Regions from separate parts of the Planococcus notacanthi genome, predicted to be linked through region 2. Evidence: riboswitches for the same ligand, from Rfam matches in the RefSeq annotation. Region 2 holds a riboswitch; the other holds the start of a gene.
What was found. A riboswitch is a leader RNA that binds a small molecule or an ion and turns the genes downstream of it on or off. The one in region 2 is predicted to bind cyclic di-GMP.
Positions count from the first base shown of each region.

Region 1: it holds a riboswitch for cyclic di-GMP, as region 2 does, so the genes downstream of both, flgB (flagellar basal body rod protein FlgB) here and QMA01_RS07945 (amidase) in region 2, are expected to answer to the same signal.

Region 1 covers NZ_JASDCQ010000003.1:32,787-37,375, forward strand. Annotated here, with positions in the region: gene flgL (flagellar hook-associated protein FlgL) at 1-508, shown strand, start outside; gene QMA01_RS11350 (flagellar hook-basal body protein) at 562-1,401, opposite strand; gene QMA01_RS11355 (flagellar hook-basal body protein) at 1,418-2,254, opposite strand; cyclic di-GMP riboswitch class I at 2,476-2,562, shown strand; gene flgB (flagellar basal body rod protein FlgB) at 2,644-3,045, shown strand; gene flgC (flagellar basal body rod protein FlgC) at 3,051-3,506, shown strand; gene fliE (flagellar hook-basal body complex protein FliE) at 3,849-4,145, shown strand; gene fliF (flagellar basal-body MS-ring/collar protein FliF) at 4,171-4,589, shown strand, end outside.
Region 2 covers NZ_JASDCQ010000002.1:107,513-112,101, reverse strand. Annotated here, with positions in the region: gene QMA01_RS07955 (glycosyltransferase family 2 protein) at 1-537, opposite strand, end outside; gene QMA01_RS07950 (HEAT repeat domain-containing protein) at 534-1,580, opposite strand; gene QMA01_RS07945 (amidase) at 1,777-2,646, opposite strand; cyclic di-GMP riboswitch class I at 2,693-2,780, opposite strand; gene mgtE (magnesium transporter) at 2,905-4,263, shown strand; gene QMA01_RS07935 (DUF4395 domain-containing protein) at 4,356-4,589, shown strand, end outside.

The DNA of each region.
Region 1 (4,589 bases), on a different contig from region 2:
GAATGCCAAAGTCAACGGAAAGTCGTTGTTCAACGGACAGAAAACAAGTGAAATTCCTTTCCCTGAAAAAGGAAACTTTACTTTCGACAGTGACGGACTGGCCGCAAAAATGGTTAACATTGGAGAAGGCATCAGCATCCAATCAAGTTTCTTGCCAGATGATTTGTTTGGAACAGCAACAGACGGCAATAATCTCTTTAAAACATTGGAAAGCATGAAGGCTTCTTTAGAGGCTGGAACTTCCATTGATTTGGAGAAGATCGATAAAGGAATGGAGCGGCTGTTGACAGCGGCTGCTGAAAACGGCGCCCGCCAAAATCGTCTGGAAGCCGTAGAAAATCGGATGCTCGACAGCAACCTGCAATTGAAAACGATGCTGTCAAATGTTGAAGATATCGACTATGCTGAAGCCATCATTAAGTTGACCAGCGAAGAAAGTGTCTATCAGGCGAGCCTTGCTGCTTCTTCAAAAATAATTCAACCGAGCTTGATGGACTTTCTAAGATAACTTAAAAACGATAAAAAGAGCAGGCACCCCGCGGGGTGCCTGCTCTTTTTGCCTTATCCTTTAATCGAATTGACCAAGCCCATCATATCATCCGCGTAGGAAATGGCTCTTCCTTGTGATTGGAACAATCGCTGCGTTGCAATCAATTCTGTCATTTCATCGCTGAGTTCCACATTGGATGCTTCAAGCGATCCTTGCTTAATACGGATGGAACCGTCATTTTGTTGGGCCAAGTTGATCAGCTGCAAATTGCCGTTGGCGATTTGCTCAGCTTCGGTGCCCGGCAAGCGGTAAAGATTGCCGCCTATTTTTTCAAGTGAATTCGTCCGGTTTACTTGGGCGATGCCCATTTGGATTTCTACCGGTTGTTTGGGATCGTTATAGGAAATTTCCAAAGCACCATTTCCATTCAACTGAAGGGTTTTGTAATCGGCATCAAAAACAATTGGCTGGTTGTTGGCCCCAAGAACAGCTTCTCCGTTGGCAGTGACCAAACTTACTTGATTTGAATTTAACACCGGTTGGACTTGGAAAGAGCCATCTTTTGTATAAGCTACTCCGTCTTCAGAAGAAACCCGGAAATAAGCGTTTTCTCCTTGGATCATGAAATCAAGCGGCCGATCAGTTTGCCGGACAGAACCTTGTTCGTTGCGCACAGCTGTTTGTGAAAGAATCGCACCTGCACCGATACGCAACCCATAAGGTGTATTTCGTCCGACTTCATTTTGCTGGCCGACTTGTTTTTCAATGGATTGCACGAGGGCATCTGAAAAACTGGCTTCCTGGCGCTTATAGCCATTGGTGTTGACGTTGGCAATGTTGTTGCCGATCAAATCGATTTTCTTTTGCAGCTCACTCATTGTATTGCTGGCTGTGTTCATTTGGATATTCAACTTGATAATTTCCTCCTTACACGCGTCCTATTTCATTGACGGCTTTTTCCATGCTTCGGTCATATGCCTGAATCACTTTCTGATTGGATTCGAATCCTCGGTAAGTCGTCATCATATCTGTCATCGTTCGAGTCAGATCGACATTCGACTGTTCAATAAATCCTTGTTTGACGAAGGACTCTGTATTGTTAAGAAGAGCAACATCCTCAACATTTTGAGGAGCTTGATCTGCATCTCCTTGCCAGCGCAATAAATTCTGGCCTTCTTTTACAAGTTGATCGGGATTTTCAGTATGGCCAATCCATAGACGCCCCACTTGTGTACCGTCAGCCAAAACGACTTGGCCGTTATCGGCTACAGTAAAGTCAGTGGACCCGACTTGAATCGGCTGCAGGTTTTCGCCTAATACCGGGAATCCTTCGCTAGTCGTTAATGTGCCTTCAGGATTTACAGCAAAGGTTCCATTTTTTGTGTAACGTACTTCACCGTTCTCAGATGTTGCTGCAAAAACCAGCGCACCTTTTTGTTGAGTTTCTGGATTTGCAGGAAGAAGTTCATCCAAAAGCGCAAAATCTGTCGAATTTCCGGTTTCTTTTAACGGACCTTGCAAAAAAGAAGGAATTCCTTCTTGAGCATATACTCCTGTAGTTAAAGTCCCGATATTTTGTGAGTCTATTGTACCTTTTTTACCGGATTCCATCGCTTTAATCAATTGATCAGGAAAAGCGCGGAGAACCGTTTGGTCTTCTTTAAATCCAGGAGTATTGGCATTGGATAGGTTATTTGTCAATATTTGTTGTTGCCTATTATTCGCCATCATCCCTGATGTAGCAGTATATAATCCACGAAACATGGTCTTTTCTCCTTTTTGAACAACAGTTAGTATTTCTCGCGTAGCATACCATTAAAAAGTCGATAAAAATAGAGACTTTTCTATTAAAATGGAAAAAATATGATAATTTTTTTTATTAAATAAAAATATACAAAAATGTTGAAACATGATACTATCACTTTGCTATTATTTTTTGAAAATAGTACGAAATAACGAGTTTGAAAATCAAATACTTGAAATCATTGTGACAATGGCAAACTTATTCGAAAGATAAAGACGCAAAGCCACGGGCCTAAATACACAATGTACAGGGCAGCCGGGTTATCAAAATGGTAGATTTGAAAGAAATCCACCTTTTTTAAAGGTGGATTTTTATATACTAAATAAATGTTAAAAAAAGGAGTTTATTGATGAATATATTCCCTAAATCACTGGAAGCAATGGAACAAGCTTTATCGGCTTCAACTTTACGGCAGCGGGTTCACTCGGCAAACATCGCCAATGTGGATACAGCCAACTACAAAAGCAAAAAAGTCGATTTTCAAGCGGCCTTGGATACTGCAATGAATAAGCAAAGTTTAACAAGTTATAAAACAAATGATCGACATCTTTCATTCAGTAATGAAGTTTCCAAAACCAAGACAGAAATTACTGCAAATAATTCCACTCAATACAACAATAATGGCAATAATGTCGACATGGATGTCGAAATGGCCGAGCTGGCAAAAAACCAGTTATGGTACAACGCGGTAACCGAGCGGGTCAACGGCAAGCTTAACAGTCTCAGCTCCGTCATTAATGGAGGGAGATAAAAAAGATGAGTTTATTTAATGGATTTAACATCAGTGCTTCAGGGCTGACGGCGAACCGGTTGCGCATGGACGTTGTCTCTGCCAATATCGCAAACGCGAACACCAATCGCGCTGAGCTGGTCGATGGGGAATGGATGCCTTACCGCCGGAAAACGGTCGAGTTGTCGCAAAGTGGAACATCGCCTTTTGCCAACCAACTCCAGTCAGTGATCAATAGAGGGAATACCGCGGTATCAGGTGTGAAAGCATCGGAAATCAGAGAAGACCAGACACCTTTCACCATGAACTATGATCCGGAACATCCGGATGCGGGAGAAGATGGTTATGTGCGGTCATCCAATGTCGATCCACTGAAAGAAATGGTCGACCTGATGTCTGCAACCCGTTCATATGAAGCAAACGTCACCGCCATGAACGCTTCCAAAAGCATGTTCATGAAAGCATTGGAGATTGGTAAGTAAATCAGTTACTTTCACTTTTGATATTCTGCAAAACAACTCCGCTTTCCTGCGGGCGAGCGCCAAGCCGCTTCGTCGCTGCGCTCCTGCAGGGTCTCGGCTGTCTCGCTATCCCGCGGGAGTCTCCGCTGTTTTGCTCCAGATCTTATATAGAAACAGTGAAAAATTTAATGTGGCTTCTAAGTTAATAAGTTTCTTAGCGCCGACGCGTCCAGGGGCTAAGCGAAGCGAGAAGACAGGCGTTCTTTGCCTGGCTTCTTGCGGGAGCTATGCCCAAAGCGGCCGAAGCGGTGTAAAAAAGATAAATTCTTCATCTTAAAATATAGAGAACATTAAGGAGGCACCATGGAAAAAATTAGCCAAGTTCAGACGCCTTTCATTCAAAATCAATTGCTGGATAAAGTAAAACCTGAAAACAAAGTTGAAGGGTTTGGAGAAATATTCAAAGATGCGTTAAAAGAGGTAAGCAAAGCACAAAATGAATCAGATAAATTGACCAATCAATTGGTGACAGGAGAAGTACAGGATATACACGAAGTCATGATCGCTTCGCAAAAAGCCAGCTTATCGCTGCAGATGACCATGCAAGTGAGAAACAAGGTTGTCGAAGCTTACCAAGAAGTTATGAGAATGCAAGTATGATACGAACTGGCGGGATGATGACTAGATGAAAGAAAAGTTTTCGGCATATAAATCGAAGTTGAGTGAATCATGGGCCAGTTTTTCTCCTGTAACAAAATGGTCTGTCATTGGCTCATTTTTAATCACTTTGTTAATTTTGATTGTCTTCGTTTTTCTCAGCAACCGCTCCGATTTTTCGGTATTGTACTCGAATTTAACAGCGGCAGAAGCAGGAGAAATCAAAGCAGCAATTGAGGCACAGACCATTCCGGTGGAAGTATCAGCCGATGGCACGACCATCAGTGTGCCTAAAGAACATTTAGCGAACTTGAAAGTCAGTTTGGCTGCAGAGGGCATTCCGAAAAACGGCAATGTCAATTACGGCATATTCAGCGAAAACATGGGCCTCGGCATGACCGACCGCCATTTTGATGTGGTCGAGCGTGACGCGATGCAGAACGAGTT
Region 2 (4,589 bases):
CTGTTCCAAAATGGAATCTCCGTCAATCGCCGCAAAGTACGGATATCTCGAGAAATTGACGCCTGCATTCAAAGCATCTGCCTTCCCGCCATTTTCTTTTTCGATTAGAAAAAGATTGGGGTGAAGTGTCGATCGATAAGCCCGCTTGATCTCCCCTGTTTTAAAATATGTCCGGATCGCCAGTTCAATCGGCTCCATTCCAAATTGGGCAAGCACTTTTTCACTGGTTCTGTCTGTGGAACCATCATTCACTACGATGATTTCATACTGAGGATAGTTCAGGTTCAATAATGATCGGACAGTGCTGACCACACCTGCTTCTTCATTGTAAGCAGGGACCAGAATAGAAATAGGGTACGTATCTTTATTGATCGACAGTTCTTCTATCTGCTCCTGGCGGTTCAATTTCTTCTCTTTGCTTATCTTTGGGCTAGCGACAAAGAAAAGAATCAAGTAAATCGCGCCGGCAGCCAACATATAAGCTATTATTGCCCAGGAAATGATTTCAATGACTACTGTAATTCCAGTTCCACTCATGCGAGCTCCCCGCCTTCTCTTGTCAGCATATGTTTGGCAATATCTCGTGCATAGGCATCCGTGTGTTCGATTGAGACCTGCTCAAGGATGGCATTGCCGCCTTGAAAGACTTTTATATTCTCAGCACCTGCAAAGCGGACCCACCAGACATTATCCGACAGCAGATCAACCAGGTTTTGTTTGTACTGCTCAAAACGGCAGGCACCCGTCAGTTTTGCCGCATACATCCGTTCCTGCCAATGCTCTGAATCATAAAATTCCAAAAGAATTGACGGATCCGCCATTTCTCCGTAATGGCATAGGCTGCTCATGGCTTTCAGACGCACTTCCTTTCGTTCATCGCGCAACTTCTGTTCGACAAAAGGAAATAACAGGGCCATCCGGCGTTCCCCACTGAATGTAATAAAGGCATTAAGCATGTTCTCGGAAATATCCTCTTTAGCCTGCATCCGTTCCGCTGTCACCTTCAATAAATCATCTTCCAGCCGGTGCAGCAATTCTTTGATCATTCCGAATGACAAGCTCTTGTTTTCAATAGCGACATCCATCAGCCGAGCTTCCTGCAGTGTAGCGCAGACGCGGATGCACTGGCGATACTCTTCGTCACGCTTATTGATTCTCAGGAAATGCTGATAGACATCTTCTTTCAACGAAAAAAGCCGGAAGTCTTCAATAAAATACAGCGCATTGACACGCTCTGCCCATTGGCCTTTTTTCAAAATAAGGCGGTAAGGCTCTGCCAAATACTTTTCCGCTAGCCTGTGAATTTTCAAAAACTGCATTTCCGAAAAATCTTCAGCTGAAAACTCATCCAGCATCGTTTCCATCAATTTAAAACGATGTTTTTTTCCGGGCGGCAACGCAGGTTCCATTTCCCTAGTGCCTTCTATATATTCTCGGAATTGTGGCCGTAACGTAGCTAATGTTTCTTCTATCACTCTTTCATCGGCTAAATTCCTTCTTTTCCAACCGATCAGCAAAGCTAGAATCAGCAATTGAATTCCCAATAAACCCAAAACCACCCACATAAATAGCTCAATCATTTACCAGTCTCCTTTTTCGAAGCCACCATTTCTAAGTAAAATATTTCTATTAAAAACCTTATTATTTCATAATTTATGGATAGTGTAACATATTTCACTTGATTTAACTCTACGAAAAAAACAGCAGATTCAGCTATTTAAACTGAGTCTGCTGTTTCCTTGTTAGAAGAATAAAGAAATCGTTGTGGACTAATTTTTACGGAGCCATCGTCTTCCAGCTGTCCACGTCATGAACTGCGATTCCTCCAAAGCCTTTGGAAAAGGCATAATGAGAAGAAACAGCAGCTAACTCATTGTTCATGAAAGCCTCGCCTTCTTCATAGAAGGAGATAGCTTCACCTTCATCGGTTTGGCCTGTTTCAACTCCCACCACAACCGTTTTTCCGTATTTCACTCCATAGGCCACTTCATTTCTTACCAGTTCTGTTATCATGGTTGCTGAGTCCCGGTAAGCCATAAGCGTGACACTGTGCGTATTGGCGATGACCCATTCGGCAAGTATGCCACTACCGTAAGTGTTTTTATATGGAATTTCGTCGAACCAGAAAGGAAGATCGGCTTCCAGAGGCAAGTTCAACGCGGTTGTGCTGGATACGGCTTTCATCAGCAAGGCTTGATAAGCTTTGACTGTTGCTGCACGATTGGTGTTCCAACCGCTGTATAAATAAGGTTCCACATCCAAATGGACACCGGCGAACTTCTGCGTCAAGGCAGCCTTTTGTTGATAGGCTGACAACCAAGACATCAACCGGTCCTGTTTAGTAAATCCTTTTGCTGCCACCCAGTCAGGCGCTCCATCCAACGCGTAAATGGCCATGCCCGCAGCTCCAGCTTTTTCGATGAAGCTCTGGTATACACCAGCCGGAATATCCGCATCAATCTGGACATATACTTTGTTTACATTTTTGCTTTCGAGAAAAGCGATCGTACCCGCTTCATCTTCGTAGATCATCCACGGATTCCACAACCAAGTGGCTTTGACATCCACTTCAGCCGCTTGAGCCTGAAAACCGGTTTGTGTCAGCATAAACAATAACCACACACCTGCCATCATTAATTTTTTCATATCTCTATTCCTCCCATTCTGCTGGCCGTGGCTCACAGAACGAGACCCAGGCAACCTGACAACCTTGCGTTTTTCAACGGTTAGGCTCATGGCTTTGCGTCCTTCCCTTTCGGTGAAGTTTGCCTTTTCAGATTTTCATTATTATATGTCAATTAATTCAATTCTGCTATCTTTTTTTCTCCCCTTTTCAAATCATGCATTTAAGGCAATAATCAACAATAGAGTTTCTGGATTTTCCGCATAGAAGGAGTGAGCCCCATGACTGTAGCATTGCTTGAAGACGAAATTACATTGGCGTTGATCAAGGCCATGAAAGAAGGAAAAATAATTGAATTCCAGGACATCCTGGATGAGCTCCAGCCGTATGATATGGCGATCCAGTACCGGCATCTGCCGGACAAACACCGCAATAAGTTTCTCCTCTATTTGACGATCCGCCAACTGACGGAACTGATGCAGGAACTTCCGAAAAATGAACAAATTGATATTCTTCATAAGTTGGGTATAGAAAAATCGGCAAAGGTCCTCGATCGTATGGACAACGACGACTTGGCTTTGTTGCTGGCCGACTTGGAACCGGAACGCATTGAAGAGCTGTTGTCGCAGATCAATCAGGACGACTCCCGGTTTGTCCACAATACGATGACGTATCCACCTGAAACAGCGGGACGCTTAATGAATAACCGCTATGTATGGATTCCACGGCATTACACGATTCGGCAAGCTATCGATAAGATCAAGCAATTTGCCGAATTAGCGGAATACCTCAACTACCTTTATGTAGTGGACGAAGACAAAAAGCTGCTTGGCGTTCTTTCTTATAAGGATTTGATTCTTGGAAACCTTGAGGACAAAATCGAAGAAGTCATGTACAACCGCGTCATCAAAGCCGACGTCCTGACCGACCAGGAAGAGGCCGCCCAATTGATCAGCCGCTATGATTTCGTCACGTTGCCGATTGTTGAAAAAGACAATACGCTTGCCGGGGTCATCACGGTGGACGATGTCATCGATGTCGTCATGCAGGAAGCGAATGAAGACATTGAAAAATTGTCGGCTTCCGGTAAGTCAATCGACTTTAATACGCCTGCTTTGATTGCGGCTTATCGCCGTCTGCCTTGGCTGATTCTCCTGTTGTTTATCGGCTTGTTTTCCGGCGGCATCATCAGCCGATTCGAAGAAACGCTTCAGACTGTTGTAGCGCTGACGTTCTTTATGCCGATGATTGCCGGCATGACCGGAAATACGGGTACGCAGTCGCTGTCCGTTGTGGTCCGTGGATTGGCTTCCCAGAAGCTGAATTTTAAACAGACCGTCCAGCTGGTCATCAGGGAATTATGGGTCGGCATCATCATCGGAGCCATCTGCTCTGTTCTCATTTTATTGATTGCTTATGTATGGCAAGGCAATTTTGTGCTGGGCATTGTGGTCGGCGGTTCGCTACTGATGACTTTGATTATCGGGACCTTAGCCGGAACAATCATTCCCTTGATTCTTTATCGATTCAATATTGACCCGGCTGTGGCTTCCGGTCCGCTAATTACGACAATCAATGACATCTTGTCCTTATTGATCTATTTTGGCATGGCTACATTGTTCATTACCCAGCTGATGTAGAAAACGAATCGAATGACTCTCTTTCTGAGCAATTAGGTTTGTTCCTAGTAATTTACTAGGTATAATAAGTTTTAATTGAAGGAGGAGAGTTCATGACCATTCCCAAACCCCTTGTCCAAATAAACCAAGCTTTCATCGTCGTCACCGTATTGGCAGCATTGTTGTTCCATCCAGCCATTTTGCTGTTGCCGTTTGCGGTTGGAGCCTATACATTGATCACCAAGAAAAATCCTGTCATCCACTTTAGCCGCCGCTTTCTGAAAAAGCCGTCAGCGAGCTACCAGCAGGAAGACAAAGACCAGCAATTGTTCAATCAATGGATTGCA